2 regions of the Allobosea sp. F3-2 genome follow, and region 2 is predicted to be linked to the other one. Evidence: riboswitches for the same ligand, from Rfam matches in the RefSeq annotation. Region 2 holds a riboswitch; the other holds the start of a gene.
What was found. A riboswitch is a leader RNA that binds a small molecule or an ion and turns the genes downstream of it on or off. The one in region 2 is predicted to bind glycine.

Region 1 (14,945 bases), 1.1 Mb from region 2:
ATGCCTTCGGGAGTGGCGATCAGCGGGGTCAGTTTGGAGTCCTTGATGAGCTGGACTTCACCCCGGATCGTCGGGTCGGCGGCCGCGATCGTCTTCTGATACGTGGTCGGCGGGGCGGCCCGTGTGATGGTGCCGCCGTTCACCGCCGCGCTCAGAATGGCCTGCGCCTGCAGAGGCGGGGCGGCTTCGGCCGATTCGATCCAGCCGTTTCGGCGCTCGTCCCGGCGCACGTTCCATTTCGGTAGGACGAGGAGGATCTTGCCGGCGGTCTGAAGCTTGTTGCGATCCTCCTCGCCGGCGAGGCTGCCCGCCGGCTCGGCGAGGATGAGCACACCGTTCTGTCCGAGCATGGCGAGTGGCTGATGCTCGGCGCCGACCGTCTTGTGGCCGAGTTCCCGCAGCAGCTCATGGAAGGCGAGATGGCCGACCGCGGAGCGGGAATAGCTGTTGGCTCCGAAGATGGCTCCCGTCTGGCTGCGGCCTCCGGCGCCGGTCAGCAGCAGCGAGGCGGCGAACAAGGCGCAGAGCGCCGCGCCGAGCGCAGCCAGGACCCGCGGTTGGAAGGTGACGCTCCCCATCATGCCGGGCTCGCCGCCAGCGAGCGCTTCAGCGCCTCGAACTCCTCTCGGCATCCGAGATAAGCCTCCCGATCGGCAGGCCGCCCGCCGAAATAGGTTTGCTCGACCGATTGAACGATGGCGCGGAGTGCGCTGCCACCTGCCTGAGGCAGTGACACGCGGTGCAGGATCTCGCGGCTCGTCAGCGAGGCCGCGAAGCTGGTGCCGAGGCGCAGCCGGATTTCGGCGAGGCCCTTGAGCAGCAGCACATGCATGGCCTCGCCATATTGCCCCTGGCCGGCGAGTTCGTCTGCCTCCAGGCGGGCCTCGTCCATCCGGCTCGATGGATCGGGCGCGTGAGTCTCTGCCTCGCGCGCCGTGATCCGGCGGGACCGGCTGAACACAGGCAGGCTGTCGCGCAACGACCAGATCGTGACGGCGACACCGAGAATGACGGCGCCCCAGAGCAGGATGCGAAGGGTGTCCGCCGAAAGGTTGAACTTCAACCAGTCAAGCCAGCCCGGCATTTTCGCGACCGCGCCAGGCATCTCCGCCTGTATGCCGAGCCGGCTAATGCTCCGCTCGACGATGTCCTGGGCGGACTCTGCGGCCCACGCAGCACAGCACGAGGCCATCGGGCATATTGCCGTGATCAGATAACCCCAGCGCTTCACAGCCTCGAATCCGCATGCAGCCGCATCCGACTATGGAGAAAACGGCCGCTACATCAAAGCAAAACTGCCTCCTGAATCTTCCGGAGATCGGGCCTCCATTGTCGGCTTTTCCACTGAAGCATTCCCCAGAGTGTCTGGTGCGAGACAGGAGACGGCGCTGGTCCCGAATGCCCCCTGAAGGGATATTGACTTTAAGCTCCGGATTTCTAGCATTCCCGCCAGCGGGAGAGATCGTTCCGACCTCAGGGTCGGAACGGCGCCGACGGAGCAACCGCCCCGGAAACTCTCAGGCAAAAGTACCGCTGCGATGATTGAACTCTGAAAAGCAGGGCAGCAGCCCTGCGCCGATGGTGAAAATCGCTGCCCAATGACTGGGCGTGATGAAGCTCTCAGGCCAATGACAGAGGGGGTGCCAGAGACCCGCATTGCGCGGGCAGGAGCACCTATGAACATATCCGACATTTCACGCGTCGCCGTCATCGGAGCGGGCATTACCGGCATCACGACTGCCTACAACCTTGCCCGGCGCGGCTGCGAGGTCACGGTCTTCGACCGCCAGCCCTATGCCGCGATGGAAACCTCCTTTGCCAATGGCGGCCAGCTCTCGGCCTCGAATGCCGAAGTCTGGAACAGCTGGGCCACGGTGCTGAAAGGCATCAAGTGGATGTTCACGCCGGGCGCCCCGCTCCTCGTCAATCCCAGGCCGTCCTGGCACAAGCTGTCCTGGATGGGTGAGTTCGTCGCTTCGATCCCGAAATACGAGCAGAACACGCTGACGACCGCGCGGCTCGCGATCGAGGCCCGCGCGCATCTCATGCAGATGGCGCGCGACGAAGGCATCGCGTTCGATTGCGAGGAACGCGGCATTCTCCACTTCTACCACAGCAAGGCGGAGTTCGAGGCCGCAGCGAAGGTTTCGACGCTACTTGCCAGAGGAGGCCTCGAGCGCCGGGCCGTGACGATGGAGGAGATCCGGGCGATCGAGCCTGCGTTGAAGGGCGAGTTCTATGGCGGCTTCTACACCCCCTCGGACTTCACCGGCGACATTCATAAGTTCACCGTCGGGCTCGCGCGCGCCTGCGAGCGGCGGGGCGTGACGATGCGCCTGTCGAGTGAGGTTCGGTCGATTCAGCACGACGCAGGAGACGGTATCCGGGTAAGCTGGCAGCCGACGGAAGGCGAAGGGCAGGCCGGCCTGCAGGTCGACCGGTTTGACCGCATCGTGGTCTGCGGCGGCGTCATGTCCCGCCAGCTCGCCTCGCGGCTCGGCGACCGCGTCAACGTCTATCCCGTGAAGGGATACTCAATCACGGTTCATCTTCCCGAGGCGTCCGATCAGGAGGCGGCGCCCTGGACGAGCCTGCTCGACGACAGCGCGAAGATCGTCACCAGCCGGCTGGGGTCAACGCGTTTCCGTGTGGCCGGAACGGCCGAGTTCAACGGCTACAACAAGGATATCCGGGCGGCCCGAATCGAGCCCCTCGTCCAGTGGTGTCGCAAGCACTTTCCCGGCATGAGCACGCGGCAGGCCGTTCCCTGGGCCGGTCTGCGGCCGATGATGCCCGACATGCTGCCGCGGGTCATGCGGGGTCGCGATCCGCGGGTGTTCTACAACACCGGGCACGGACATCTCGGCTGGACCTTGTCGGCAGCGACGGCCGACGCTGTTGGTGCGCTTGTGACCGCGCGGCCGAACGCTGCCTGAACGAGGAGGCCGAGGATCGGGCGGGCTGCCGGCGCTCCTGCGCTCGGGAAACCCGCCCGGATCGTCTTGACGGAGCCGATCCAGCCATCACAGGCAAAAACCGAGATTTCCTTCGGGGGCGACGATCCCGAAGGAACCTCGGCTTGGAAAACGGGAGTTGGGCGCAGGCCGTCAGGAGGCCGTTGAATTCGTGAGCTGGGCGCCCCGAAGATGCGAGGTCATATCGAGGGCGTCTCCGACGGCCGCAAACCAGCCGGCGCTCTCCAGTTGCAGGCGGACGCGATAGTTGAGGCCGCCCGGTGTCTCATGTTCCTGAATCAGCTGGTCCAGGCGCTCGAGATCGGTCAGCGCGCTTGTCGTCGCGAGGCCCGAAGAAGCGAGCGCACATAGGTGACGGCCGCCGAACGATCCACGCCGCGTTCGACGACCCAGTCGATCAGCGCCGATTGCAGGGCGAAATAGGGCGACATGAACGCGCTGCACGGCCAGATGGCGGCGAGGGAAGCTTCGTCCGCCACGTCTACGATATCGCCCAGGCCATCGAACAGCGCGCGTGCTCGCGCCACGCTCGGACACAGCACGATCGGTCCTTCGCTGCGTTCGATTGCCGGGATTGGCAGGACCCGCGCCACCTCGGCGGGCGCGCAGCGCTCCCTGACCTCGGCGATCGACATGCCAGCGAGGCACGACAGGACGAGTTGATCGGGGCGGAAACGCAAATCGCGCACCGCTTCTTCGAATTGCGGAGGGCGCACCGTCAGGAAGATCACGTCGCTCGCCGCAACGACAGCCGCATTCGACCGTGCCGGTGAATCTTGGGGTCCGCAGCCGCCAGTTCCGAGGAGAGCTTTTCCGAGCGCGGCGAGAGCTGGATCTCCAGCTCCGGCCAACGCTTGCGGAGACCCAGGATCATGGCTTTCGCAAGCGTGCCGACCCCAAGAAATCCGATCGAATGTTCTGCCATCCAAGTGTGCTCCAAGAGATCGTTCGTCGCAGAGGCGGAAGCGGATGCCGAAGGCGGAAGGGACCGGCTGCGCCCTTGTTGAAGTTTCGCGCTCCGGAAGAACATGTGATCCTGTCTCAGCTCATTTCGAAGGAGCCGCTGGGCACCTTCGTCCGCGCCGGAGACGATCAATGGTTCCGCATCGTCCGCTGGACTCAGTTCGCCCTGCTCAACGCTGAAGAGTTCGGTGTCACGAAGGAAAACGTCGACCGGATGATCGATTCCAAGGTGCCGGATATCCGCAGGCTGCTCGGAAGCGAAGGCAACTTCGGGGAAGGCCTCGGACTTTCGAAGGACTGGGTCGTGCGTATCGTCAGGGCGGTGGGCAACTATGGCGAGTCGTTCGAGCGCCACCTCGGCAGCGGCAGTCTGCTGAAGCTCTCGCGCGGGCCCAACAACCTCTGGACGAAGGGTGGGCTTCAATATGCGCCTCCGATCAGATGAGATGGGTTCACCCTGGGGAGGAGCTTCTCCGCGCCTCCCGACACTTCTGCGGCATTCAATGATCAGCGATATGGACGCATCCTTGCAGCACGACGTTGGAATCTCCCTCCTTCCCGGCCTGGCCTCAGGGCCGATCGTCGTGATGAAGGAGCCGCTGAGTTTCTGGGGCGGCGTCGATCCGGCTACGGGAACGGTGATCGACGTGCACCATCCCTCGCACGGCACCTCGCTCGCCGGCGCGGTCGTGCTGATGCCGAGCAGCCGCGGCTCCTGCTCGGGCTCAGGAGTGCTGCTGGAGCTCGCGCTCTCGGGGCGTAGTCCCGCCGCGCTGATCTTCGCTGGCCCCGAGGATACGCTGACGCTCGGCGCCATCGTCGCCGCGGAAATGTTCGGACGCCGCATTCCGGTCATTCGCCTGCCGGAAGCGGCGTTCACTGCTCTCTCTTCCGCAGCCGAGGCGAAGATCGCGCCAGACGCTGTCTCGGCTGATGGTGGGCGGGTGCATATCCCGCTTTCTGCGGCTGCACATGGCGACCTGCAGCTTTCCGCCAGCGATCGCCGCTTGCTCGCTGGGGATGAGGGGATCGCAGCGCAGCAGGCCATGCGGATCGTCTGCGCCATGGCCCGCCAGCAGGGCGCCGCCGGGCTTGTCGACGTCACGCGGGCGCATGTCGATGGCTGCATCTATGCCGGTCCGGCCAATCTGATCTTCGCCGAGAAGATGGAGGCGTTGGGCGCCGCCGTTCGCGTCCCGACGACGATGAACGCGATCTCGGTGGATCACGCCAACTGGCGCCGCCAGGGCGTGGCGCCGGCGTTTGGCGAGCCTGCCGCACGCCTGGCCGACGCCTATGTCCGCATGGGCTGCCGGCCGAGCTTCACCTGCGCTCCCTATTCCCTGCCGGAGCCGCCTGGATTCGGGGAAGCGATCGGCTGGTCTGAATCGAATGCCGTGATCTTCGCCAATTCGGTATTGGGAGCCCGGACGGCGAAACACCCCGACTTCCTGGATTTCTGCATCGCAGTCACCGGCCGCGCCCCACTTGCCGGGGCGTTCCTCGACGAAGGCCGGCGCGCGCGTCGTGCGGTTCGTGTGGAGTTGCCGGAAGGAGCGGACAGCTCGGCCTGGCCGTTGATCGGCTATCTCGCGGGCCTTTCCTCGCCGGATCGTATCCCGTTGATCAAGGGGCTCGCGCAGGCGCGGCTGACACGGGACGATCTCAAGGCGCTCTGCGCCGCATTCGGCACGACCTCGGCGGCGGCCATGCTGCATATCGAGGGCATCACGCCGGAAGCGGACAGCCTCGGCGGCAGCCCCGAAGACGAAGTCGTCGTCACGCGCGAGGCTCTTGCAGCCGGCTGGCGCCACCTGAATGACGGACCGGCGGGCATCGATCTCGTCGCGATCGGCAGCCCTCACGCCTCGCTGGACGAGTGCAGGGCCGTCGCGGAGCGGCTCGACGGACATCGCCTTGCAGGCAATCTCTCCGTCATCATCACGACGGGGCGGGAAGTCCTGGCCGCAGCGGAAGCCGAGGGAATGCTGGCAAGGCTTCGAGGGAGCGGCGTCGAGGTCGTTCCCGATCTCTGCTGGTGCTCGATGACGCGCCCGGTCTTTCCGGAGAGGGCGAAGGTGGTCCTCACCAACTCCGGAAAATATGCACATTACGGTCCGGGGCTCTCCAGCTGCAGCGTCAGGCTCGGGACATTCGAGGACTGCATCGAAGCGGCTCTTTCCGGCGTCGCGCCAGCCCGGTTGCCGCACTGGCTTTCCTGAGCCGGCTCCGTGCTGCTTGATACAGACAGTTTGATCCGCGCTTAGAGCATTTTCGAGCGAAGTGGACACCGGTTCGCGTGAAGAAAATGCGATAAAACAAAGGCCTAGAGCGTTTTCCGATCAGGCTGGATCGCAGAAGCCGTCATTGCGAGGAGCGAAGCGACGAAGCAATCCCGGGGCGGCAGAGCTCTACGCCCCCCTGGATTGCTTCGCTTCGCTCGCAATGACGGTTCAGGCCGATCGAAAATCGCTCCACCGTGCCGGCCGTTTGGCGATTGGGCGCTCAGCTGCCCGAACGGCCTGCGATCTGCGGCACGAACATGTCGCTCCACTTGGCCGGCTTCACCTTGATCGAGCCGGCCTTGTGCATGAACTCGGCGAATTTCATCACGCCTTCCGGCGTCGCGGTGAAGCGCGAGTCCTTGTCCTCGATCATCTGCTGCACCTCGGCGGCATCGACCTTCACCTTCGAGCTCTTGGCGAAGATTTCGGCGGCGAGCTTCTTGTCCTTGTCGATCAGCGCGTTGGCGTCGTCCATCGCGTCGATAAAGGCCTGGGTCATTTTCGGGTTGGCATCGACGAACTTCTTCGGCGCGAAGGTGACGTCGAGCGTCAGGTTGCCGAGATAGTCGACCGAGTTGAGCACGCGGTGGATGCCCGGGCTCTTGGCCTCGATGTACTGGAAGGGCGGCGAGGTGAAATGCGCCTTGATCTCGGTCTTGCCGCCGATCAGCGCCGCGAGCGCCTCCGGATGCGGCAGGCTCACCGTCATCGGGTCCATCTTGGCGTAAGCAGCGTCGCCGAACTCCTTGGCTGCGATCATCTGCAGCACGACGGCGGCGAGCGAGGTCTTGATGCCCGGTAGGGCGATCTTGTCCGTCGCGGTGAAGTCCTTGAGCGACTTGAGCTCCGGCTTGTTCGACATCAGCCACAGCGAGGTCGAGCTCATGCCGGAGACGCCGACGACCTCGACGCCCGGGATGCCCTTGGCCTTGGCCCAGAGCGTGACGAAGCCCGGCGCGCCGGTACCGGCGAAGTCGAGCGTGCCGGCCATCATCGCGTCGTTGATGACGTTGCCGCCGTCGAGCATCAGCCAGGTCACCTTGATGTCGCCGAGGCCAGCGGCCTTGGCGCGCTTCTCCAGGAACTGCTGGTCCTGCATCACGATGAGCGGCAGATAGAGGATGCCGAAGCCCTTGGAGATGCGGACCTCGCTGACCTCGGCGCGGGCCGGGGCGGCGAGCGCCGCGCCGAGCGCTACGGCCGTGAAAGCGGCGCGCAGGAAAGTCTTGAATGCCATTGGATGTTTCCCTCCGAGTGACGGCCGTTCGGCCTTTTGGATGTGGGTAGTCAGTGCTGCATGCCCCAGCGGCGGATCGTCTTGCGCTCGATGGTGGCGAAGATGACGTTCTCGACGAAGAGGCCGATCAGGATCACGGTGAACAGGCCGGCAAAGACGTTCGCCGTCTCCAGCTGGTTGCGGTTCTCGAAGATGAACCAGCCGAGGCCGCCGGAGCCCGACGAGACGCCGAAGACGAGTTCGGCCGCGATCAGCGTGCGCCAGGCGAAGGCCCAGCCAACCTTGAGGCCGGTCAGGATCGCCGGGAAGGCGGCCGGGATCAGGATGAGCCGCACCAGCTTCAGCCCGCGCAGGCCGTAGTTCTGCCCGACCATGCGCAGCGTGTTCGAGACCGAGCGGAAGCCGGCATGGGTGTTGAGCGCGATCGCCCAGAGCACGGAATGGACGAGCACGAAGATCACGCTGCCGGTGCCGAGCCCAAACCAGATCAGCGCCAGAGGCAAGAGCGCGATGGCGGGCAGGGGGTTGAACATCGAGGTCAGGGTCTCGAGCAGGTCGGCGCCGATACGCGAGCCGATCGCCAGCGTCGTGAGCAGGGCGGCAAGGCCGATGCCGATGCCATAGCCGATCACCAGCGTCTGCAGCGAGACCAGCATGCGCTGCGGGATGACGCCGTTGACGATGTTGCTGATGAAGGCCTCGACCGTCTGGCCGAAGGTGGGGAACAGCAGCGGATTGCCGAGCCAGCGGCCATAGATCTCCCAGGCGATGGCAAGGGCGGCGAGGATCAATCCCTTGCGCACGAAGCCGAGGCGGTAGACGCGCTCGACGAGGCCGATGGTCTTGGCGACGACGGGGGCGTCGCTGGAGTTGACGTCGCGGATGATTTCCGGGCGGAAGCTGACGAGATCGGTCATGTCGGTCACCTCCGGCTCAGTGATGTGCAAAGAGCATGTCGTTGATGCGGGTTTCGAGCGCGGCCTGCTTGCCGGTGCCCATCTCCTCGGGCGGCACGCTGTTGAGCTCGGCCTTGACCTCGCCGGGGTGCGGCGAGAGCAGCAGGATGCGGGTGCCGATGCGGATGGCTTCCTCGATCGAATGGGTGACGAAGAGCACGGTGAACTTGGTGTCGTCCCAGAGCCGCAGCAATTCGTCCTGCATCTTGCGCCGGGTCAGGGCGTCGAGCGCGGCGAAGGGCTCATCCATCAGCAGAACGTCGGGCTCCATCGCCATGCCGCGGGCGATGGCGACACGCTGCTTCATGCCGCCGGAGAGCATGTGCGGGTAGCTGTCGATGAACTTGGTCAGGCCGACCTTGTCGATATAGGAGCGGGCGCGCTCAGCAGCTTCCGCCTGAGTGGCACGGCCCGAGGCCGTCAGCGCGAAGACGACGTTCTCGCGCACCGTCTTCCAGGGCAGGAGCTGGTCGAATTCCTGAAAGACCATCATCCGGTCCGGTCCGGGGCCGGAAACCTTGCGGCCCTTCAGGCTGATCTCGCCCTCGACGGGCGTCAGGTAGCCGCCGATCGCCTTGAGCAGGGTCGACTTGCCGCAGCCGGAGGGCCCGAGCAGGACGAAGCGGTCGGACGGATAGACGTCGAAGGAGACGCGCCGCGTCGCGGTTACGACCGCGTCGGGCGTCTTGTATTGCAGCGTGACGCCCTCCACCGAGAGGAGCGGAGTCGCGGTTGTGGCGTCGAACGGGGCTAGCATGCACCCTCCCTTGTCTTCGTTTCCCGAGCGCACTTATGGGCGCTTGCCGACAGTGGTAACCTGCGGGACTGACTCCAGCCTGACTCGAAAACCAGAGGCTGTTCCGCTTGCGCGTGCTCGTCGTCGAAGACACCGCCGATATCGCCGAGGCCGTGGTGATGCGGCTCGAGAAGATCGGCCACGCCGTCGACTGGGAGCAGGATGGCATCACGGCTGCCGAGCTGCTGGTCGTGCAGGCCTATGATCTCGTCATTCTCGATCTCAGCCTGCCGGGGCAGGACGGCTTGGCGGTTCTCCGTCAGATGCGGGCTCGGCGGCTGACGACGCCGGTACTGGTGCTGACGGCGCGCTCGGCCGTGGACGAGCGCATCGGCGCGCTCGATCTCGGTGCCGACGACTATCTGGTCAAACCCTTCGACTATGGCGAGCTCGAAGCGCGCGCGCGGGCACTGCTGCGGCGCAGCGCCGGGCAGCCCGACAACATGCTGCGGGTCGGGCCGCTCGCCATCGACCGGGCAGGGCGGGTCGCGACCATCGGCGACCGGCCGCTCAACCTGACGCGCCGTGAGTTGACCGTGCTTGAAATCCTCGCCGCCCGCCCCGAGCGGATCGTGCCCAAGGAGGAGCTCGTCGAGCAGCTCTTCAATTTCGACCAGGAGGCGAGCCCCAACGCGGTCGAGCAGTTCGTGGCGCGGCTGCGCCGCAAGCTCGCCGACGCGCCGGTTGAAATCCGGACCCTGCGCGGATTGGGGTATCAGCTTGCTGCTCTCTGACCTGCGCCTGTCGCTCCGTTTCCGCATCGTCGCCGTGCTCTCGGCGGTGCTGGCGGCGGGGGCGATTTTGCTCGGTTTCGCGGCCTGGCACTCGTCTTCCCTTGCCGCGCAGCAGGCCTATGACCGGCTGCTCGCCGGCGGCGCAGTGCAGATCGCCGAGAACGTCTATGTGCAAGGCGGGGTGGTGACGGTCGAGCCTCCCGTGTCCACGATCGCGACGCTCGCCGCCTATGACCTCGTCTTCTACAAGGTCGTCGATCCGCGCGGCGTCGTCGTCGCCGGCTACGATGATCTTGCTTCGGATGCCGACCCCGTCGATATCCGCGCCGGGGTCGTCCTCGAAGACGGTCTCTATCAGGGCCAGCCGGTGCGCATCGCCACTCTGGCGCGGCAGATCGAGCTTCCCGGAACGAACAATTGGGCGACCATCATCGTCGCGCAGACGACCGAGGCGCGGCGCGCGCTCGCCCGCGACCTGACGCTGAAGGCGCTCGGCGTCATCGCCGCCATGAGCCTGCTCGCCCTGATCGCGACTGCCTATGCCGTGACGCTGGCGCTGCAGCCGCTGATGCGCATCGAGCGCGAGATCGCGAGCCGCCGGCCCGACGATCTGCGGCCGATCGCGGCCGAGCCGCCGGTGGAGATCCGCAATCTCGTCCAGGCGATCGACGACTTCATGCGCCGTCTGTCCGAGCGCATGGCGATCATGCAGCGCTTCATCGCCGACGCTGCCCATCAGATCCGCACGCCGCTGGCGGCGCTCGATGCCCAGGTCGAAATCCTGCTCGCGACGCCCGCGTCGCGGCGCAAGGCCGACACCGTCAAGCGGATCCATGAACGCACGGCCGAGCTTGGCCGCCTTACCGGGCAGCTTCTCGACCATGCGATGGTGATCCATCGCAAGGATGCAGCGGCAACGGCGGCGGTCGACCTGAACGAGCTGGCGAAATCCGTTCTGGCCAAGACGGTGCCGCTCTCGCTGCCCCGCGAGGTCGACATCGCCTTCATTCCGGCCGAGCCGCCGCCGATCGTGAACGGCGATGCCGTGAGCCTGCGCGAAGCTCTGGGAAACCTGATCGACAACGCGCTGAAGCACGGTGCCGAGAGCCGGCTTGTCGTAACGGTGGGTGAAGATGCGGAGCATGCGTGGATCGATGTGGCGGATGACGGCGAGGGATTTCCGGCGCCGCCCGCAGATCTCCTCCGCCCTTTCGCGAAAGGCCCAGCCTCCAGCGGTTCGGGGCTCGGCCTGTCCATCGCGATGGAGGTCGCGAAGGCCCATGGCGGAGAGCTCGCCGTTTGGCGCGATGGCTGGATGACCCGGGTTCGCCTCAGCCTTGCGCGGACATGACCGGGCGTTCGAACGCCGGCAGGTTGATAGGGCTGCCACCGATCCCGACGCGCTTCAGTCGAACTCCTTGCGGAACTTTTCGCTGACGGTTGTCGCCGAACGGAAACGTCCGATCGAGAACGGCTCCAGGGGCGTCTGTGTCGCGCCGTCGAGGATCATCTCGCTGAGGCATAGCCCCACGCCGGGGCCGATCTGGAAGCCATGGCCGCAGAAACCGAAGGCGTGGAACAGTCCCGGCGTCGTTTCGCTCGGTCCGATCACGGGGATCATGTCGGGCAGATAGGCCTCGATGCCCGACCAGACTCGGATGACATGGCACTGCGCAAGCATAGGCGCGACGCGCGCCAGCGCCTTCATCGCCGCGAGCGTCTTGGCCGGAGGCACGGGGGCCCGGTTCGCCTGTGGATCGGCCGCCGTGCGTGGATAGCCGGCGAGGATGATGTTGCCGCGCGGAATCTGCCGGAAGATCACTGAGCCATCGATTGCCTGGACGGAAGGCTCGATCAGATAGGGGAAAGGCTCCGTCACGAACTGGGGAGGGCCGGCGGGAAAGAGCGGCGCCGTCTCGCCGAAGCGCTCCGCGATCTCGAGCGCCCAGGCGCCAGCGCTGTTGACGAGCACGCCACAGCTCAGGGTCTCACCCTTCGCGAGCGTCAGCACGAAGCCGTCGCCGGAGCGGTCGACAGTGGTGACGCGGGTGCTCTCGCGGACGACCGCGCCATGTCTCGCCGCGGCGCGCACGACGGCAGGCGTTGCGAGGCGCGGATTGGCGGTGGCGTCGCGGGCCGAGTAGGTGGCGGCAACGGCGCGCTCGCCGAGCCAGGGCCAGCGCCGCTTGAGATCGGCCGGGCCGACGCGCTCGATCGCAAGCCCACAGGACTCAGAAACCTTGGCGTAGCCTTCGAGCTTGGCGTGCTCCTCCTCGTCATAGGCGAGGTAGAGATGCCCGGTCTGCTCGAACTCGCAGTCCTCGCCGATCAGCGCGTCGAAATCCTCCCAGAGCGCCTGGGAGCGCAGGGAGAGCGGATACTGGCCCGGAAATCGCCCCTGGAGGCGCAGATTGCCGAAGTTGACGCCGCTCGACTGGGCGCCGACGACGCCCTTCTCGATCAGGGTCACGCGCTGGCCGCGCCGGGCGAGGAAGAAGGCGGTCCAGGCGCCGACAAGCCCGCCGCCGATGATGGCGACATCCGTGGTGGGACCGCTCATGCCGCGTCCTCGGCTGCGGCGAGCGCGATCGGCTTGACCGGCGCCTGGCCGCGCAGCCGCCCGGCCGCGGCACCGTCGCCCCGGCTTTGGCGGCGACGATTTCCTGCAAGGCGGGGCCGCAGACGCGGCCTTGGCAGCGTCCCATCCCGCAGCGCGTCATCGCCTTCACCCGGTTGACCTCGACCGGGCCGAGATCCCTGGCCATCGCGGCACGCACCTCGCCGACCGTCACGTTCTCGCAGCGGCAGAGCGTCACGGAATCGGGCAGGGCGGCGATCTGCGCCTTCGGCCAGGCGAAGGCGCGCGCGAGCCCGCGCTGGAAGCTGCGCAGGCGCTCGACCCGTCGGGCCAACTGCCTGACGGAGCCGATGTCCTGAGACTGTCCGAGATCCGACAGGATCGCATGGGCGGCCAAGGCGCCGCTGGCCTCGGCTGCATCGGCGCCGCCAATCCGCACGCCGTCGCCGGCGAGATAGAGGCCCGGTCGCGCCCGGCCCATCCCGTCGATTACCGGCAGGAACAGCCTGAAATCGGCATCGTAGGCGAATTGTGCACCGGCCAGGTCGGCAAGCTGCGTTTCCGGCTTCAGCCCATAGCCGAGCGCGACGGCGTCGCAGGCGAAGCGGCGTTCGCGACCGCTTGCATCGCGCAGGACGAGCGCCTCGACACGGTTCCGGCCCTCGATTGCGATCGGCGTCACCCCATGCAGCATGGTGGTTCCGGCGCGTAGCGACGCTGCCATATACCAGAGCCCGCGGAACAGGGTCCGCGGTGCGCGAAGCAGCGCCGGCATGGCGGCAACCTTGGCCGTGAACGGGCTCGTATCGGCGATGAAGGCGATATCGGCGCCCATGTCGCGATATTGCTTGGCGGCCAGCGCCAGCAGCGGCGAGGAGCCGAGGAAGGCGACGCGGCTCCCGATCAGGCAGCCCTGATCCTTGAGCGCCACCTGAGCGCCGCCGAGCGTGAAGACGCCCGGCAGGGTCCAGCCGGGCAGGGGCGCCACCCGGTCCATCGCGCCGCTGGCGATCAGCAGCTTGTCGAAGGCCAGGGTCTCGGCCTTGCCCTCGCGCAGCAGATGCAACTGGTTGCCGTCGACAGCCCAGACGAGCGTATGCGGGCGATAGTCGATGGCGGGAAGCAGAGCTTCGAACCGGCGATGCAGGTCGGCGTAGCGCTGTGCCTCCGAACCCATCAGCCGCTTCATGTCGAGGGCGAGATCATCGGACGGGCGGCGATAGCCTTGCCCGCCGGCTCTGGCTCCCTCGTCGATCAGGACGGGCTTCAGGCCCTTCGCGCAGAGCACCTCGGCAGCGCTGATGCCGGCCGGGCCGGCGCCGACGATGACGACTTCAGCCATGGGCAGCACCCATCGGCTGGGGCTCGGCGAACAGCACCATCCCGTCGGAGACCAGCGTGGTGCAGGCCCTGATCCGCCCGCCCTCCGCACTCCAGACCCAGCAGTCCTGGCAGGCGCCCATGAGGCAGAAGCCGGCGCGCGGCTCGCCGCCGAATTCCAGCCGGCGGACCAGGGCGCCGCTTTCGAGCAGTGCAGCGAGGACGCTGTCGCCCGCCGTCGCCGTGATGGTCATGCCTTCGAAGCTGAGCGTCGCCGGCCGTCCGGCGCGCACCGCCACGCGGCGGAACAGGGGCTTCGGAGCGTCCATGCGGATCCTGCAGAGTTATTTCAATGCAATAATTTCTCTTGGATATTGATAAGTCGACCGACGGCCTGTCAAGCGCTTCCTCCGCATGGCTCAGACGCGGGAAATGGCGTGCGCGGTTGCGATGACGAGCGAGGAGAAGCGCGCGACGACCTCGGCATGGCTATAGCGCGAGGTCGAGGTCGCGATATTGACGGCCGCTTCCGGCTGGCCGTGGTGATCGACGATCACGGCCGCGATGGAAGCGTCGCCGAGATAGACCTCCTCGAAAGCCGTGGCGTAGCCCTGAGCCGCCGATTGGCGCAGCTTCTCGCGCAACGCCTCGCGCTGCCAGGTGGTCGAGGGCGTGTGCGGCTTGAGGTCGGATGCATCGATGATCGCCATCGCCTCGTCCTCGGGGAGGCGCGACAGCATGGCGATGCCCGGCGCCGTGCAATAGGCCGGCATCCGCGTGCCGATGATGACGTCGGTATTCAGCACATGCCGGCTGAGGAAGCGCGAGACGAAGATGATCTCGGTGCCGTCCCGCACGGTCAGGTTGACCGTCTCCTCCGTCTCCTTGCTCAGATGCATGAGATAGGGCATCGCCCGGTCGAGCAGGCGGCTGCTGCGCACGAAATGGTAGCCGAGATCGAGCGTCTTGGCGGTCAGTTCGAAGCGCTTGGTCTGCGCGTCCTTCCGCAGATAGCCGAGCTTGGTGAGCGTATGGGTGAAGCGCTGGGCGGCGCTGAGATCCATGCCGGTCTCCGAGGCCACCTGCGACAGGTTCAGCGTC
Region 2 (14,945 bases):
CCGGCGGCGGGCGATCGCTGGCCGGCGATCCTCGAAGCCGTCAGCGTCGCCAAGGGCTACGAGGTCGCGCTCGGTGCGGCGCTCGGCGACGATCTCGACGCCTCGACCGAGGCAACGGCTCCAGCGCATTGGGACGACACTGGTGAAGGAAGCGGTGACCCGGCCCTGCCGGTAGGAACGGATCCCCTGCTGGCGCACGTCGAGGCCCCCGCTGCCTTGAGGCGACGGCTGGCGCAGATCGGTGTCGTCGTTCGCGACGATGGCGAGGCCCTGCGACGGGAGCTGAAGCAGGGCCAGATCCTGGTCTCGCGCGAAGGCGATCTCTGGCGCTGGGATGGCTTCACCAGCGCGGCCGACGCCCCTTCGCCCGCCGCGCGACGGCTCTCCGAGAAGAACCGCCTCGTCGATCTCGAACGCGAAGCCAAGGCCGCGCGCGAGGCGGCGGAGGCCGCCCGTCAGGCGCTGGAAGGCGTCGGCGCCGAGGCGCGCAAGGCAGCGCAAGCCGAAACCGCCGCGATCGAGGTCTCGCGGCTGGCGCGCCGGACCGTCGACCAGGCCCGAGAGCAGCTCTCCGCCGCCGAACGCAAGGCGGCCGAGACGCTGGTGAAGCGCTCGACCCTGGCCGAGGCGATCAACCGACTCGGCCAGGCCGTGTCCGAGACCTCGCAGCAGGTTACGACACAGGAAACGGGGCTCGCCGCCCTGCCCGTTTCTGCCGAGCTCGAAAACACGCTGCTCAAGGCCCGCGTCCGGCTCGGTGAGTGCCGCGCCACCGCCTCCGATGCTCGTGCCCGGGTCCAAACCCTGGCGCGGGAAGCCGAACTGCGGACCCGCCGCCGTGCCGCCATCGCCGCCGACATCAAGGCCTGGAAGGAGCGCGCGGCGGCCAGCCTCCAGACCGCCGAGGAGACGCGGCACCGGATCGCGGTCGCCAGCGCCGAGCAGAAGACGCTGCTGGAAGCCCCTGACACCTTCCTGACCGAACGGCGCCGGCTCGTCGCCGAAATCGAGCAGGCGGAGGGCGCGCGCCGCGAGGCAGCCGACAAGCTTGCCTCCGGCGAAACCGCGCTGGCGGAGGCCGATCGGCAGGCGCGCATCGCGCTTGAAGGGCTATCCGGCGCGCGCGAGCGCCGTGCCTCCGCAGAGGCAAGGCTCGAAGCCGCACGCCAGCGCGTCAGCGATATCGTCCGGCAGATCGAGGACGGGCTGGATACCGGGCTCGACGGGCTTCAGACCATCGCCGGAATCAAGCATGGCGATGCGCTGCCGGAGCCGGAGACGGTCGAGCGGCGGCTCGCCAACCTCAAAGGCGAGCGCGAGCGACTCGGCGCCGTCAATCTGCGAGCCGAGGACGAACTGACCGAGGTGAAGGCCAAGCGCGAGGGACTTTCCGGCGAGCGCGACGACCTGACTGAGGCGATCCGCCGCCTGCGGCAGGCGATCGGAGCCCTCAACCGCGAAGGGCGCGAGCGGCTGCTCGCCGCCTTCGAGATCGTCAACAGCCACTTCCAGCGGCTCTTCGGCGTGCTGTTCGGCGGCGGCGAGGCGGAACTCAGGCTTGTCGATTCGGAAGATCCGCTCGATGCCGGGCTCGAGATCTTCGCCCGCCCCCCCGGCAAGAAACCGCAGGTGATGACGCTGCTCTCGGGCGGCGAGCAGGCGCTGACCGCGACCGCGCTGATCTTCGCGGTGTTCCTGACCAACCCATCGCCGATCTGCGTGCTCGACGAGGTCGACGCGCCGCTCGACGACGCCAATGTCGAGCGCTACTGCGACCTGCTCGTCGACATGGCGCGGAACACCGAAACGCGCTTCATCCTGATCACCCACAACCCGATCACCATGGCGCGGATGGAGCGGCTCTTCGGCGTGACCATGGCCGAACGCGGCGTCAGCCAGATGGTTTCGGTCGATCTCGCCACTGCCGAACGCATCCGCGACGCCGGCTGAGGATAGCCGGGGCAACCGACCCATGACGAGCCGCGGGCGGAAGATGGAGGACGGCCGGCGGTCCGGCACGTGACCGAGACGGTCGCGCGACTCCCCTCCCCCTTGTGGGGAGGGGATGGGGGTGGGGGCCGCTCCGCTTGGTGAGCGGTCCGACATCTCGCTCGACCAGAGCCGCCTTACTTCGACACGCTGCACCCAGTCGTTCGACCCCCACCCCTATCCCCTCCCCACAAGGGGGAGGGGAAGAGCCTCTCGTCATGACGTGAGCTTCGCTGCGCTCGCAATGACGGCGTGGGCCGCGACGGTCCGAACATCGCGAAAAGCGCGCCGGAAGGCGGCCCGGCCCCGCTGAAAAAATGCCACAATCGGCACCGCATTGCGGCAAGAATGTCGCACTTAGCCCGAATTTCCAAATATTCCAATGCGTTAGACGTTATCACCGTGCCTTGACAGCGCCGGGGGCTGTCAATAAAGGAGGCCGTGCTGACGACGGCTCGATGCGCGGGTTTGGTCGTGGTTATAATGGTTTTTCGCTGGATCGCGGCGTAAACGCGGTCAAGACGGAGGCCAAGACCATGTCCGAACCTGACCCCAACGCCTCAGACTCGGAGTTGCGCGCAAGACTGGGTTCCCTGAAGTCCGCGATCAAGCGGGCGGAGGAGAACGAAAAGCCGGGCGCGAGCCCGGTTGGAGAGGACAAGGCCCTCGCGGGCGCGATGTCCTCAGGCTTTCGCGCCGCGACGGATCTCGCAGGTGGCGTCATCGCGGGTGCCCTGATCGGGTATCTCGGCGACCGGTGGCTAGGAACGTCCCCGTTCCTGCTGATCGCCTTCATGGTGATTGGAACCATCGCGGGCTTCAGATCCGTCTATCGGCTCGGTTCGCGTCCGACCTCCGGGTCGAACGGCGGCCCGAAGGCGAATTGATCGAAAGGCGGCCAGTCCGGGCCGCGCGACGAGGAACGAGACCATGGCGGCCGGCGGCGGAATCGATCCGATCCACCAATTCCACATCGCTCCCATCGTGGAGCTGAAGCCGTTCGGCATCGACCTCTCCTTCACCAACACCTCGCTGTGGATGGTGATCGTGCTCGCCGTCGTCTCGGCGATCATGGTCTACGGCTCGAGCCAGCGTGCGGTCGTTCCCGGCCGGCTGCAGTCGCTCGCCGAAATCATGTATGAGTTCGTTGCCTCGACGATGACCGGCGTGATGGGCAAGGAAGGGCTGAAGTTCTTCCCCTTCGTGTTCTCGCTGTTTACCTTCGTACTGGCGAGCAATCTGCTCGGCCTGCTGCCCGGCTCCTTCACCGTCACCAGCCAGATCATCGTCACCGCCGCCCTGGCGCTGCTCGTCATCAGCATCGTGGTGATCTACGGCGTCGTGAAGCACGGCAGCCATTTCTTCGGCCTCTTCGTGCCGTCGGGCGTGCCCGGCTGGCTGCTGCCCTTCATGGTGCTGATCGAGGCGGTCTCCTTCCTGTCGCGGCCGGTTTCGCTCTCGCTTCGTCTGTTCGGCAACATGCTCGCCGGCCATATCGCGCTCAAGGTCTTCGGCGGCTTCGTCGTCGTGCTGCTGGGCTCGGGTGCCGTGCTGAACTACGCCATCGCGCCGCTGCCGCTGCTGCTGGCGGTCGCCCTCACCGCGCTCGAGGTTCTCGTCGCGGCCCTGCAGGCTTACGTCTTCGCGATCCTGACCTGCGTCTATCTCAACGACGCGCTGCACCCCGGCCACTGAGCCCAAGCCGCGCTCGCGAGAGTTCAACCCCCCGCCCTTTAGCCTTCCCACTGGAGAAACATCATGGATCCTGTTGCAGCCAAGTTCATCGGCGCTGGTCTCGCCTCGCTCGGCATGGGCCTCGCCGCCATCGGCGTCGGCACCATCTTCGGCAACTTCCTCTCGGGCGCCCTGCGCAACCCGTCGGCCGCTGACGGCCAGTTCCCGCGCGCCTTCATCGGCGCGGCGCTCGCCGAAGGTCTGGGCATCTTCGCCTTCGTCGTCGCGCTCGTCCTGCTCTTCGTGGTCTGACGCTTCACGTCGATCGCGTTCCCGTCGCGCGCGCCGGCCTTGCTTCGGCCACGTGCGCGGCGCTTCCTTTTCTCTGCGCTGAAAGGCACCCCATGCCGGTTCGATCTTCAGGGTTCGTCGGACAAGGATGGCCGGTGGCTGTCGCCTCGTTCGCCACTCTGCTGGCTGGCGCGGCGCAGGCTGCCGAGCAGCAACACGGCCTGAGCGGCGAGAAGGCGTCTTTCCCGCCCTTCGACCCGGCTCACTTCGCCAGCAACCTGTTCTGGCTCGCCATCACCTTCGCAGCTCTCTACTGGCTGATGTCCCAGGTCGCGCTGCCGCGCCTCGGCACCATCCTGGAAGAGCGCGCGGAGACGATCGGCCGCGATCTCGACCAGGCCACGGAGATGCAGGCCAAGGCCGAGGACATGGCGCAGGCCTATGAGAAGGCCCTCGGCGAGGCCCGCAAGAACGCCCAGGGCATCGCCCAGACGGCGCGCGAGACCGGCGCCAAGGCCAGCGAGGCCCAGCGCCATGCGACCGAGGCGGAGCTTTCCGCCAAGCTCGCCCAGGCCGAAGCGACCATCGCCAAGACCAAGGTCAATGCCATGAGCAACGTGCGCGATCTCGGCGGCGACATCGCCGTCGCCATCGTCACCAAGCTCACCGGTCAGGCTCCCAGCGCCAGCGAGGCGTCGGCGGCTGTCGACCAGGCCCTGACGCGCGGCTGAGGAGAGATCAGATGGATACTTTCTGGGTCGGCGTCGCGCTCGTCATCTTCCTCGCCATCCTGGTCAAGTTCGGCGTCCCGGGCATGATCGTGAAGGCTCTCGACGCCCGCGGCGAGAAGGTCGCGCAGGAGCTGGCGGAAGCCCGTCGCTTGCGTCAGGAGGCCGAGAAGCTGCTCGCCGAGTACGACGCGAAGCGCAAGGCCGCGGAGGCCGAGGCCGCCGAGATCGTCTCTTCCGCCAATGAGGAGGCCAAGCGCCTCGCGGCGGAAGCCGAGGCCAAGCTCGCGGACTTCGTCGCCCGCCGCACCAAGTCGGCGGAGGAGAAGATCGCTCAGGCCGAGAGCCAGGCTGAGGCCGAGGTCCGCGCCGCGGCTGCGGAGGCTGCCACCAAGGCCGCCGAGACCATCCTGCGCGGCCAGATGGCCGGCAAGGCCGGCGAAGCCGCCTTCGCTGCCGGGCTGAACGAGGTCAAGGCCAAGCTCAACTGAGCCCAGCTTCGACCGTTCCAAAGTTCGACGCCGCGCTCTTCGGAGCGCGGCGTTTTTGTTTCGGGGACAGGTGGTTCGGAGTCACTTGCTGCCGACGCGAGGAAACCGGGCGTCGAATGAAGGGCGCGGGGACCCCCTCTCCCGGATGGGAGAGGGGCAGGGGTGAGGGCCCGCCGTCTCTTCAGGAAGCTGGACGGCACCGCCACAAGCCATTTCGGATAGGGCAGGCCCTCATCCCTGCCCTTCTCCCACACGGGAGAAGGGTTCCCCGCGCATGCCTCATGCAGACTCACCTGCTGGAATGGCCTGCCGCCCGAGATGGACGAGAGAGGCCGCCCCGCCGGCCCCTTCAGTTGCTGGCGGTCGCCGCAGGAGCCGGGACGTTGCCCGCCGCGGTCACCGGAGCCACCGTCGGCCGTGCTGGCGGAACGGCGGCGGCCTTCGGCTTCGGCTTCCGGGGCTGGATCGTCGAGGTGACGATGCCCTGGGGGGTGTCCAGCCCATAGATGTCGTCGCGGAACTGGACTTGCCCATCCGCGCCCTGCCAGCCGGTGAGATAGACCCAGGCGACCGGAACGGACTTCTTGAGCGGGATGTTCTTGCGCTCGCCCTTGGCGATCTCGTCCTCGATCGACTGGCGGTTCCATTCGGAGCCCTCCAGCAGCCAGGCCGCGAGGTCCCGGACGCCCTCGATGCGCGCGCAGCCCGAGGAATTGAAGCGCACGTCATTGCGGAACAGCGTCTTCTTCGGTGTGTCATGCATGTAGACAGCATCGCTGTTGGGCATGTCGATCTTGAGCTGGCCGAGCGAGTTGGTCGGCCCCGGTTCCTGGCGGACGTAGAAATAGGGGTTCGTCAGGGTCGACCATTTCACAGTCGCCGGATCGATTTCCTTGTTCTCGGCACCCAGCAACTTCATGTTCGACTTGGCGATGAAGCTCGGATCCTTGCGCATATGCGGGATGACGTCGGCCTTCACGATCGACATCGGCACCGTCCAGTACGGGTTGAGATTGACCGAGGTGATGTTGGCCTGGATCACCGGCGAAGGCCGATCCGGCCGGCCGACGACGGCGAGGTGGCGCTGTTGTACCGTGCCGTTCTCGACCGCCTCGACGCTGGCGCCGGGGATGTTCACCACGACATAGCGGCTGGCGAAGTTGAAGCCATTACCCTTGAGGCGCTCCAGCGTGGCCGTGAGCTGGTTCAGCCGCACCTCGACCGGGGTGTTCATCGCCTTGAGGGTCAGGCGCCCGACCGTACCGAGATCCGACAGGCCGTGGCGACGCTGGAAGCGCTTCACGGCCTCGACGACGGCAGCGTCATAGACATCGCCCGCCACGGCCTCCGGCGCGAGATCGCCGCTGGCGAGGAGGCGCTGCTTCAGCACGGCGACATCCGGCCCCTGCGAATCCGGCTTCAGCGCAGTCGCGCTGCCGGGCACCTTGGGCCAGCCGCCGCGACCGGCGACGTCCTCGTGGGCGATCAAAGCCTCGAGCGTGCGGTCATAGGTGTTCGGGCCGTAGCTCGGCTCGTTCGCACGCACGATCGCCGTCGAGGCCAGCAGGAGCGCGGCCGCCGCAGCGAGGATGGAGGGACGCACAGACATGAAAACCCCCGGGCCGCAGAGAGCGGCACCGGGGGATCATTCCGCTACATGGTCAAGGAATGCTTAAGATCGCCGTCCGAGCTGTTCACCATGGGCGCTTCAGCGGCCCGGCCGTCATTGCGAGGAGCGCAGCGACGAAGCAATCCAGGGGCCGCAGGGCTGAACGTCTCACCCAGTCCCCCTGGATTGCTTCGCTTCGCTCGCAATGACGGGTTTTACTCCGCCGCCTTGGCCGGAGCCGGCTTCTCCCACTTCAGCACCGGCTGGCGCGCGGCCCGAGTCTCGTCGAGGCGGCGGATCGGGGCGTGGTGCGGCGCGCTGGTGAAGCGCTCCTTGTCATTGCCCTTGGCCGCCATAGCGAGATCACGCAGCGTGGCGATGAAGAGATCGAGCGTAGCCTTCGATTCCGACTCGGTCGGTTCGATCAGCATGGCGCCGTGGACGACGAGCGGGAAGTAGACCGTCATCGGGTGGTAGCCCTCGTCGATCATCGCCTTGGCGAAGTCGAGCGTCGAGACCCCGGTGCCCTTCAGCCATTCATCGTCGAACAGCACCTCGTGCATCGACGGGTGGTCCGGGAAGGGCAGCGACATCAGGTCGGCGAGGCCGGCGCGGATGTAGTTCGCGTTCAGCACCGCATCCTCGGAGGCCTGGCGCATGCCGTCCGAGCCGTGGCTGAGCATGTAGGCGAGCGCGCGGACATACATGCCCATCTGGCCGTGGAAGGCGGTCATGCGGCCGAAGGGCTTGTTGCCCGCCGGCGCTGCCTCGCGCGTCTCGATCAGATGCAGCCTGCCATCGTCCTCGACATGGATGAACGGCACGGGCGCATAGGGCGCGAGACGCTCGGAGAGCACGACCGGGCCGGCACCGGGACCGCCGCCGCCATGGGGCGTCGAGAAGGTCTTGTGCAGGTTGATGTGCATGGCGTCGACGCCGAGGTCCCCCGGGCGCGCCTTGCCGACGATGGCGTTGAAGTTGGCGCCGTCGCAGTAGAAATAGGCGCCGGCCTCATGCATCGCCGCGGCGATCTCGACGATCTGCGGCTCGAAGATGCCGCAGGTGTTCGGGTTGGTCAGCATGATCGCGGCGATGTCCGGCCCGAGCAGGGCCTTGACGTCCTCGACCGAGACGGTGCCGTCCGGACGGGCCGGAACGGCCTTCACCGAGAAGCCGATCAGGGCCGCGGTCGCCGGGTTGGTGCCGTGAGCCGATTCGGGAACCAGCACGACATTGCGGGTCGCGCCCTCCCCCTTCGCCTCGATCGCGGCCTTGATCGCCATCATGCCGCAGGCCTCGCCATGCGCGCCGGCCTTCGGCGAGAGCGCCACGGCCGGCATGCCGGTCAGCGTCATCAGGTAGCGGGCGAGATCCAGCATCAGCTCGAGCGCGCCGGGCACGGTCGAGAGCGGCTGCAGCGGATGCACGTCGGAGAAGCCCGGCAGCCGCGCCATCTTCTCGTTGAGACGGGCATTGTGCTTCATCGTGCAGGAGCCGAGCGGGAAGAGGCCGGTGTCGATGCCGTAGTTCTTCTGACTGAGGCGGACATAATGGCGCATCGTCTCGGGCTCGGAGAGGCCGGGCAGGCCGATCTCGCCCTGGCGGGCATGCTTGCCGAGCCGCGACTTGAACGGCGCCGGCTTCTCGATGTCGACGCCCGTCGCCTCATGATGGCCGATCTCGAAGATCAGCGGCTCGATCTGCTGCAGCGCCTTGTTGCCGGTGAAGGTGGCGTGCTCGGCATGAGCCGCCGCGCCGGCCTGGGTGGGACGTCCCTGACGGTTCAACATCACAGCACCTCCGCGAGCGCCTTGGCGAAGGCCGCCCGGTCATCATCGGTATTTACTTCGGTAGAGGCGACGAGCAGGAGGTCGTCGAGCCCGGCATCCGGCATCAGCCGCGAGACCGGCACGCCTGCCAGGATGCCCTTTTGCGCGAGAGCCTCGACCACCTCGGCCGCGGGCTTCGGCAGCTTCACCGTGAATTCGTTGAAGAAGCTCTCGTTCAGCACCGAGACGCCCGTCACCCCGGCGAGCATGCCGGCGAGCTTCACCGCATTGGCATGGTTCACCTCGGCAAGACGGGTGAAGCCCGCCTGCCCCAGTAGCGTCATGTGGATGGTGAAGGCCAGCACGCAGAGGCCGGAATTGGTGCAGATGTTCGAGGTCGCCTTGTCGCGGCGGATGTGCTGCTCGCGGGTCGAGAGCGTCAGCACGAAGCCGCGCTGCCCCTGCGAATCGACCGTCTCGCCGCAGAGGCGGCCCGGCATCTGGCGGATATATTTCGACTTGGCGGCGAAGAGGCCGACATAGGGGCCGCCGAAGTTCAGCGCATTGCCGATCGACTGGCCCTCGCCGACGACGATGTCGGCATCCTGCGCACCGGGCGGCGTCACGGCGCCGAGCGAGACGACCTCGGTGAAGACCGCGATCAGCAGCGCGCCATGGGCATGGGCCTTCTCGGCGATCGGCTTCAGATCGCGCAGATTGCCGAAGACGTCCGGCGACTGCACGACGACGCAGGAGACGCTGTCGTCGATCTGCGAAAGAATGTCCTCGCTGGCCGAGACATCGGGCTTCAGCACCACGGTCTCGTCATTCGCCATCTCGGAGAGCGTATTCACCACCGCGGTGTAGTGCGGGTGCAAACCACCCGAGAGCACTGCTTTGCGGCGCTTGGTGACGCGATGCGCCATCAGCACGGCCTCAGCCGTACCGGTGGAGCCGTCATACATCGAGGCGTTGGCGACCTCCATGCCGGTCAGCGCCGCGACCTGGGTCTGGAATTCGAAGAGATATTGCAGCGTGCCCTGCGCGATCTCCGGCTGGTAGGGCGTATAGCTGGTCAGGAACTCAGAGCGCTGGATCAGGTGATCCACCGTCGCCGGGACATGGTGCTTGTAGGCGCCGGCACCGACGAAGAACGGCACCGAGCCGGCCGCCATGTTCTTCGCCGACATCCTGCCGAGGATGCGCTCGACCTCGAGCTCGCCCTTGGCGCGGGGCAGATCGACCGGGGCCTTCAGGAGCTTGCCGGCGGGCACATCGCTGAACAGCGCGTCGATGTCGGAGACGCCGATCCGCGCGAGCATGTCCTCGCGGTCGGTATCGGTGAGCGGGAGATAGCGCATGGAATTCATCCTTGGGTCATTCCGGGGCCGAGCGCAGCGAGGAGCCCGGAACCCATGAACACAGTTGTTCGAAGGCCAGCCCGACCGTCGTGCTTCTTTCGGAAGCGTCGTGGTCATGGGTTCCGGGCTCGGGCCTTTCGGCCCACCCCGGAATGACGGTGGCGATCAGAGCGTCTTCACGTAGTTCTGGTACTCGGCCTCGTTCATCAGCCCGTCGAGCTCGGCCGCGTCCTTGATCCTGATCTTGAGGAACCAGCCCTTGCCGGCCGGGTCCTCGTTGACGGTGCCCGGCGCGCCTTCGAGCTCGGCATTGACCTCGACAACCTCACCGGAGACCGGGGCATAGACCTCGGAAGCGGCCTTGACGCTCTCGACCACCGCGGCCTCGCCGCCCTTGCTCAGCGCCTTGCCGACCGACGGCAGCTCGACGAAGACGACGTCGCCGAGCTGCGACTGGGCATAGTCGGAGATGCCGACGGTGCCGACGTCACCCTCGATGCGAATATATTCGTGGTCCTTGCTGTAGCGGGTCTCGGCCATGGTTTCCTCCTGGCGAAAAATCGAAAATCAGATCAGCGCTTGTAGCCGTTGGGGACGAAAGGCATCGGCGCCACGACAGCCGGCAACGGCTTGCCGCGCACGATGAGGTCGAGCCTGGTGCCCGGCGCGGAATGGGCCTTGGCAACATAGCCCATGGCGCAGGGGCCGTTCAGCGTCGGGCCGAAACCGCCCGAGGTAACGGTGCCGATCACCTCGCCCTCCGGCGTCGCGATCTCCGTGCCCTCGCGGGCCGGGGCACGACCTTCCGGCAGCAGGCCGACGCGGATGCGCGACACGCCCTCGGCCAGCTCGCGCTGGATGCGCGCGGCACCGGGGAAGCCGCCCTCCTCGCGGCGGCGCTTCTGGATCGACCAGTTGAGCGCGGCCTCGATCGGGGAGGTCGTGGTGTCGATGTCGTGGCCATAGAGGCAAAGCCCAGCTTCGAGCCTGAGCGAATCGCGGGCACCCAGCCCGATCGGCTTGACCCTGGCGTCGAGCAGCAGCGTGTCCCAGATCTCGCCGATCTTGCTGGCAGCGGCGGATATCTCGTAGCCGTCCTCGCCGGTATAGCCGGAGCGGCTGACATTGGCCTTGATACCTGCGACTTTCATGGTGCGCGAGGTCATGAAGCCCATCTCGGCGGCTTCCGGCGCGATGGCCGCAAGTGCGGCTTCGGCGCCCGGCCCCTGCAGCGCGATCAGGCCGCGATGCTCGGCGCGGATCAGCTTTACGTTAGACGGCAGACGCGCCTCGATATGGACGTAATCGGCGTCCTTGCAGGCGGCGTTGACGACGAGATAGAGCGCGCCGTCCTCGTCGGGATCGGCGGAACGCGTCACCATCAGGTCGTCGAGGATGCCGCCCTCCTCGTTGAGGAGCTGCGAATAGCGCTGCTTGCCGGGGGCGAGATTGACGATATCGGCAGGAATCAGCGCTTCAAGCGCCTTTGCGGTCGTCTCGTGATCGGGGCCGACCAGGAAGGCCTGGCCCATATGCGAGACGTCGAAGAGCCCCGCCTTCTCGCGCGTCCAGTTGTGCTCGGTCAGGATGCCGGCCGGGTACTGCACCGGCATGTCGTAGCCGGCGAAGGGCACCATGCGAGCGCCGAGCGCGACATGGCGGGCGTGCAGCGGCGTCTTCAGCGGCGCAGGCGCGCCGGCGGTGTCGATGGTGGCCTCGGCAGCCATGGCGTGCCCCTCCCAGAGTCGTGCGCAAGCCCCGGACGGTATCGTCCGGAACGCGCCCCCTCTGTCTCGGGACCTGAGAGATTTCCCCGCCAGACCGTGAGGCCGGACGAGTTACACCCGTCGGTGGGCGGGAATCGCTTCCCGCCGCTTTCCAGAGCGCCAAGTCCCCAGCGGTCCTTTTGCCTGAGCGTTTCCGGGGCGGTTGCGCCTTCGGCGCCGGCCCTGACGGATCAGGCCCGGTCTCTCCCGCGGGGATATGCGGCTAGGGCAGAGATACAAGACGCCGCCCTCAAGTCAATCGGCGCCTTGCCTCAATGCACGGCAAATCCTTCTCCCCTTGCGGGAGAAGGTGCCCCGAAGGGGCGGATGAGGGGTCGCGCCGCCCTTTCCGATGAAGGCTGATGGCGGGCGCAACGTGGCAGTCGTCGCGCGCCCCCTCATCCGTCTCGGCTTCGCCGAGCCACCTTCTCCCGCAAGGGGAGAAGGGAGGGCGGCTCACCGCCGGCGTGCGCGGGCCGGGGTGGCAGCGCCGCCCTGACCCAGACCGACGATGATCTCGACATCGCCCTTGCCAGCCGGCACGACGATGCCGTCCTCGACATGCGAGAAGTCGACGCCGCTCTGGCCGGACGGGATCGTGCCGCCGACGCGCGAGCCGCGGCGCGCGACCGTCGCCGTGCCGCGCGTCACCGTCGTGCTCAAGGTCGCGCCGTAGCTGCCCGGGCTGCCGGCCGGGCCGAGAAGCACACGGCCCTCGACGCCGATCTTGAGGCGGAAGCCGCCATTGCCGGTGGGCGTGCACTCGCGCGCGACATTGGTGATCGAGATCTGGTAGCGCAGACCGCTTGAGTCCTGGCCGGCCTGGGCGCGGATCGCGGCGCCGCCATCGGCGACGATGACCTCCGGGCAGATCAGCTCGTTCTGATCGTCGCCCTTCGGCAATTGATCGGGCTCCGGCGCCTTCGCGGACTGGAACATCAGCATGTTGAGCGCCGTGCTGCCGCCGGAGGACGATGAGGAGGAACCGCAGCCGGCAAGACCCAGGCAAAGCAGCGGCAGGGCGAGCCAGCGGCCCGCAATCAAAGTCTGGTCGATCAAGGCAGCGCCTCCACGCCGGGGCCGAAGCCGTTGAGCGAGACGGGCACGCCCACCCCCTCCTCCGGCGTCTGGAATACAATGAATGTCGCGTTCTTGCCGCCCTTGAGCTGACCGAGCAGGTTGTCGTCCATGACGACCTCGGCGACGCAACCGGTGGTCAGGCAGCGCACGAAGCCGGCGCGGCCAATGTCCTTGTCATCGATCTTGAGGCCGAGCCCGGACGGCAACAGCACGCCGAGCGGCGCGACGACGCGCAGCAGCCGGCTTTTCTGATCGGCGGTCTTCAGCACGATGACGAGGAGCGTGAGATTCGGCCGATCCTCGGCCGCGACGTTCTGGACCAGAGCACATTGCTCCGCCTTGGCGCCGGGCGGTACCTCGCAGCGCATCTGCCAGTCGCCATGTGTGGAACGCACCGCGCCCTGCGCGAGAGCGGAGCCGGCGTAGAGGCTCGTCCCCATGAGCGCCAGCGCCAAGGCGCCTGCCGCCCCGATGATCCTCGTCATCCCTGCCATCCTTCGAAACCCGTCCAGAAACCGCAGCAGAAGCGCAGAATTCAGGCAAAACGCCGACCGCGCCAGAGAATCCCGCCGCTCTTCACATAAAATGCGTTGGGACCATGCAGACCCCGCCCTGTCAAGGCGTGCCCGGGGGTGCGGGCGCGGTTCCGTCAAGGCCTCGCGCGATTATGCCGCACTGATGATGAGGAACCGTGTCATTGCCCCACTGGCGCAAGCGTGATCTTTGATTTATCGCAATCCCGAAGAACGAGGCGACCTTCGCGGTTGCCCCTTCGTGCGTGGGGCAAAGCCGGTCGGTTCCCATGCAGGTCGATTGAGGAGCATGTCGGATCGATGCGATTTCTGAGCAGGACCTTTGCAACAGTGGCCGCCACGGCCCTTGCCGTCGCCGCGCTGGCGACCGTCCCGGCCGTCGCCGGCACCGGCATGCCTTCCCCCTGGCAGCTCAATCTGCAGGGCGCCGCGACCCCCGTCGCCGAGTTCATCCACTGGTTCCATGACTGGCTGAACATCATCATCGGCGTGGTCACGCTCTTCGTGCTGGCGCTGCTGATCTACGTGATCTTCCGCTTCAACGAGAAGGCCAACCCGGTCCCCTCCAAGACCACGCACAACGCCCTGCTCGAAGTGTGCTGGACCGTGATCCCGGTCCTGATTCTCGTCGTCATCGCGATTCCCTCCTTCCGCCTGCTCAAGCTGCAGCTCGAAGTGCCGCAGGCTGACCTGACCCTGAAGGTCACCGGCAAGCAGTGGTACTGGTCCTATGAATATGCCCAGGACAACGGCGCATTCGGCTTCGACTCGCTGATGCTGGACGAGAAGCAGCGCGCCGAAGCCATCGCCGGCAAGAAGATCGCCGAGGCCGAGGCCCCGCGCCTGCTCGCCGTCGACAACGAGGCTGTCGTGCCGGTCGGCAAGACCGTCCGCGTCCAGGTCACCGGCGCCGACGTCATCCACAAGTTCACGGTGCCGTCCTTCGGCGTGAAGATCGACGCGATCCCCGGCCGCCTGAACGAAACCTGGTTCAAGGCCGAGCGTGAGGGCATCTATTACGGCCAGTGCTCGTTCATCTGCGGCCAGAACCACGCCTACATGCCGATCGCCTTCCGCGTCGTCAGCCAGGAGCGCTACGCCGCCTGGCTCGCCGAAGCGAAGCAGAAATTCGCCAATGCCGAAGACGCGGGCAGCAAGCTCGCCGCCGCGTCCAAGTAATTCGCCGAGGAGACAACACGATGGCAACAGCGGCTCAGCACGCTCACGGCCATGACGAGGCCCATCACGACCACCCGACCGGGTGGCGCCGGTGGCTTCTGTCGACCAACCACAAGGACATCGGCACGCTCTACCTGATCTTCTCGATCATCGCGGGCCTCGTCGGCGGCTTCCTCTCGATCATGATGCGCATCGAGCTGCAGTACCCCGGCGTGCAGATCTTCGCGAACGGCCAGAGCTACAACGTGTTCGTCACCGGCCACGGCCTGATCATGATCTTCTTCATGGTCATGCCCGCGGTGATCGGCGGCTTCGGCAACTGGTTCGTGCCGCTGATGATCGGCGCGCCGGACATGGCCTTCCCGCGCATGAACAACATCTCGTTCTGGCTCACCGTCGCGGCTTTCGTGCTGATGGTGATCTCGATGTTCGTCGAGGGTGCGCCCGGCGCGCACGGCGTCGGTACGGGCTGGAC

Region 1: another riboswitch for glycine. It lies ahead of FQV39_RS07100 (D-amino acid dehydrogenase); the one in region 2 lies ahead of gcvT (glycine cleavage system aminomethyltransferase GcvT).

Annotation. Positions count from the first base shown of each region.
Region 1 is NZ_CP042331.1:1,526,361-1,541,305, reverse strand. It holds gene FQV39_RS07110 (DUF4350 domain-containing protein) at 1-581, opposite strand, end outside; gene FQV39_RS07105 (DUF4129 domain-containing protein) at 578-1,084, opposite strand; glycine riboswitch at 1,444-1,543, shown strand; gene FQV39_RS07100 (D-amino acid dehydrogenase) at 1,692-2,936, shown strand; gene FQV39_RS33065 (hypothetical protein) at 3,281-3,706, opposite strand; gene FQV39_RS33060 (hypothetical protein) at 3,703-4,005, opposite strand; partial or broken gene FQV39_RS07090 (amino acid ABC transporter substrate-binding protein) at 3,961-4,383, shown strand; gene lhpI (cis-3-hydroxy-L-proline dehydratase) at 4,454-6,160, shown strand; gene FQV39_RS07080 (ABC transporter substrate-binding protein) at 6,444-7,460, opposite strand; gene FQV39_RS07075 (ABC transporter permease) at 7,511-8,377, opposite strand; gene FQV39_RS07070 (ABC transporter ATP-binding protein) at 8,394-9,173, opposite strand; gene FQV39_RS07065 (response regulator transcription factor) at 9,281-9,946, shown strand; gene FQV39_RS07060 (sensor histidine kinase) at 9,933-11,297, shown strand; gene FQV39_RS07055 (NAD(P)/FAD-dependent oxidoreductase) at 11,352-12,506, opposite strand; partial or broken gene FQV39_RS07050 (FAD-dependent oxidoreductase) at 12,658-13,866, opposite strand; gene FQV39_RS07045 ((2Fe-2S)-binding protein) at 13,859-14,173, opposite strand; gene FQV39_RS07040 (IclR family transcriptional regulator) at 14,264-14,945, opposite strand, start outside.
Region 2 is NZ_CP042331.1:2,645,246-2,660,190, forward strand. It holds gene FQV39_RS12205 (chromosome segregation SMC family protein) at 1-1,950, shown strand, start outside; gene FQV39_RS33135 (AtpZ/AtpI family protein) at 2,526-2,876, shown strand; gene FQV39_RS12215 (F0F1 ATP synthase subunit A) at 2,920-3,684, shown strand; gene FQV39_RS12220 (F0F1 ATP synthase subunit C) at 3,748-3,975, shown strand; gene FQV39_RS12225 (F0F1 ATP synthase subunit B family protein) at 4,110-4,685, shown strand; gene FQV39_RS12230 (F0F1 ATP synthase subunit B family protein) at 4,697-5,173, shown strand; gene FQV39_RS12235 (L,D-transpeptidase family protein) at 5,523-6,782, opposite strand; gene gcvPB (aminomethyl-transferring glycine dehydrogenase subunit GcvPB) at 6,998-8,572, opposite strand; gene gcvPA (aminomethyl-transferring glycine dehydrogenase subunit GcvPA) at 8,572-9,912, opposite strand; gene gcvH (glycine cleavage system protein GcvH) at 10,078-10,452, opposite strand; gene gcvT (glycine cleavage system aminomethyltransferase GcvT) at 10,485-11,639, opposite strand; glycine riboswitch at 11,801-11,898, opposite strand; gene FQV39_RS12260 (hypothetical protein) at 12,135-12,737, opposite strand; gene FQV39_RS12265 (invasion associated locus B family protein) at 12,734-13,243, opposite strand; gene coxB (cytochrome c oxidase subunit II) at 13,592-14,470, shown strand; gene ctaD (cytochrome c oxidase subunit I) at 14,491-14,945, shown strand, end outside.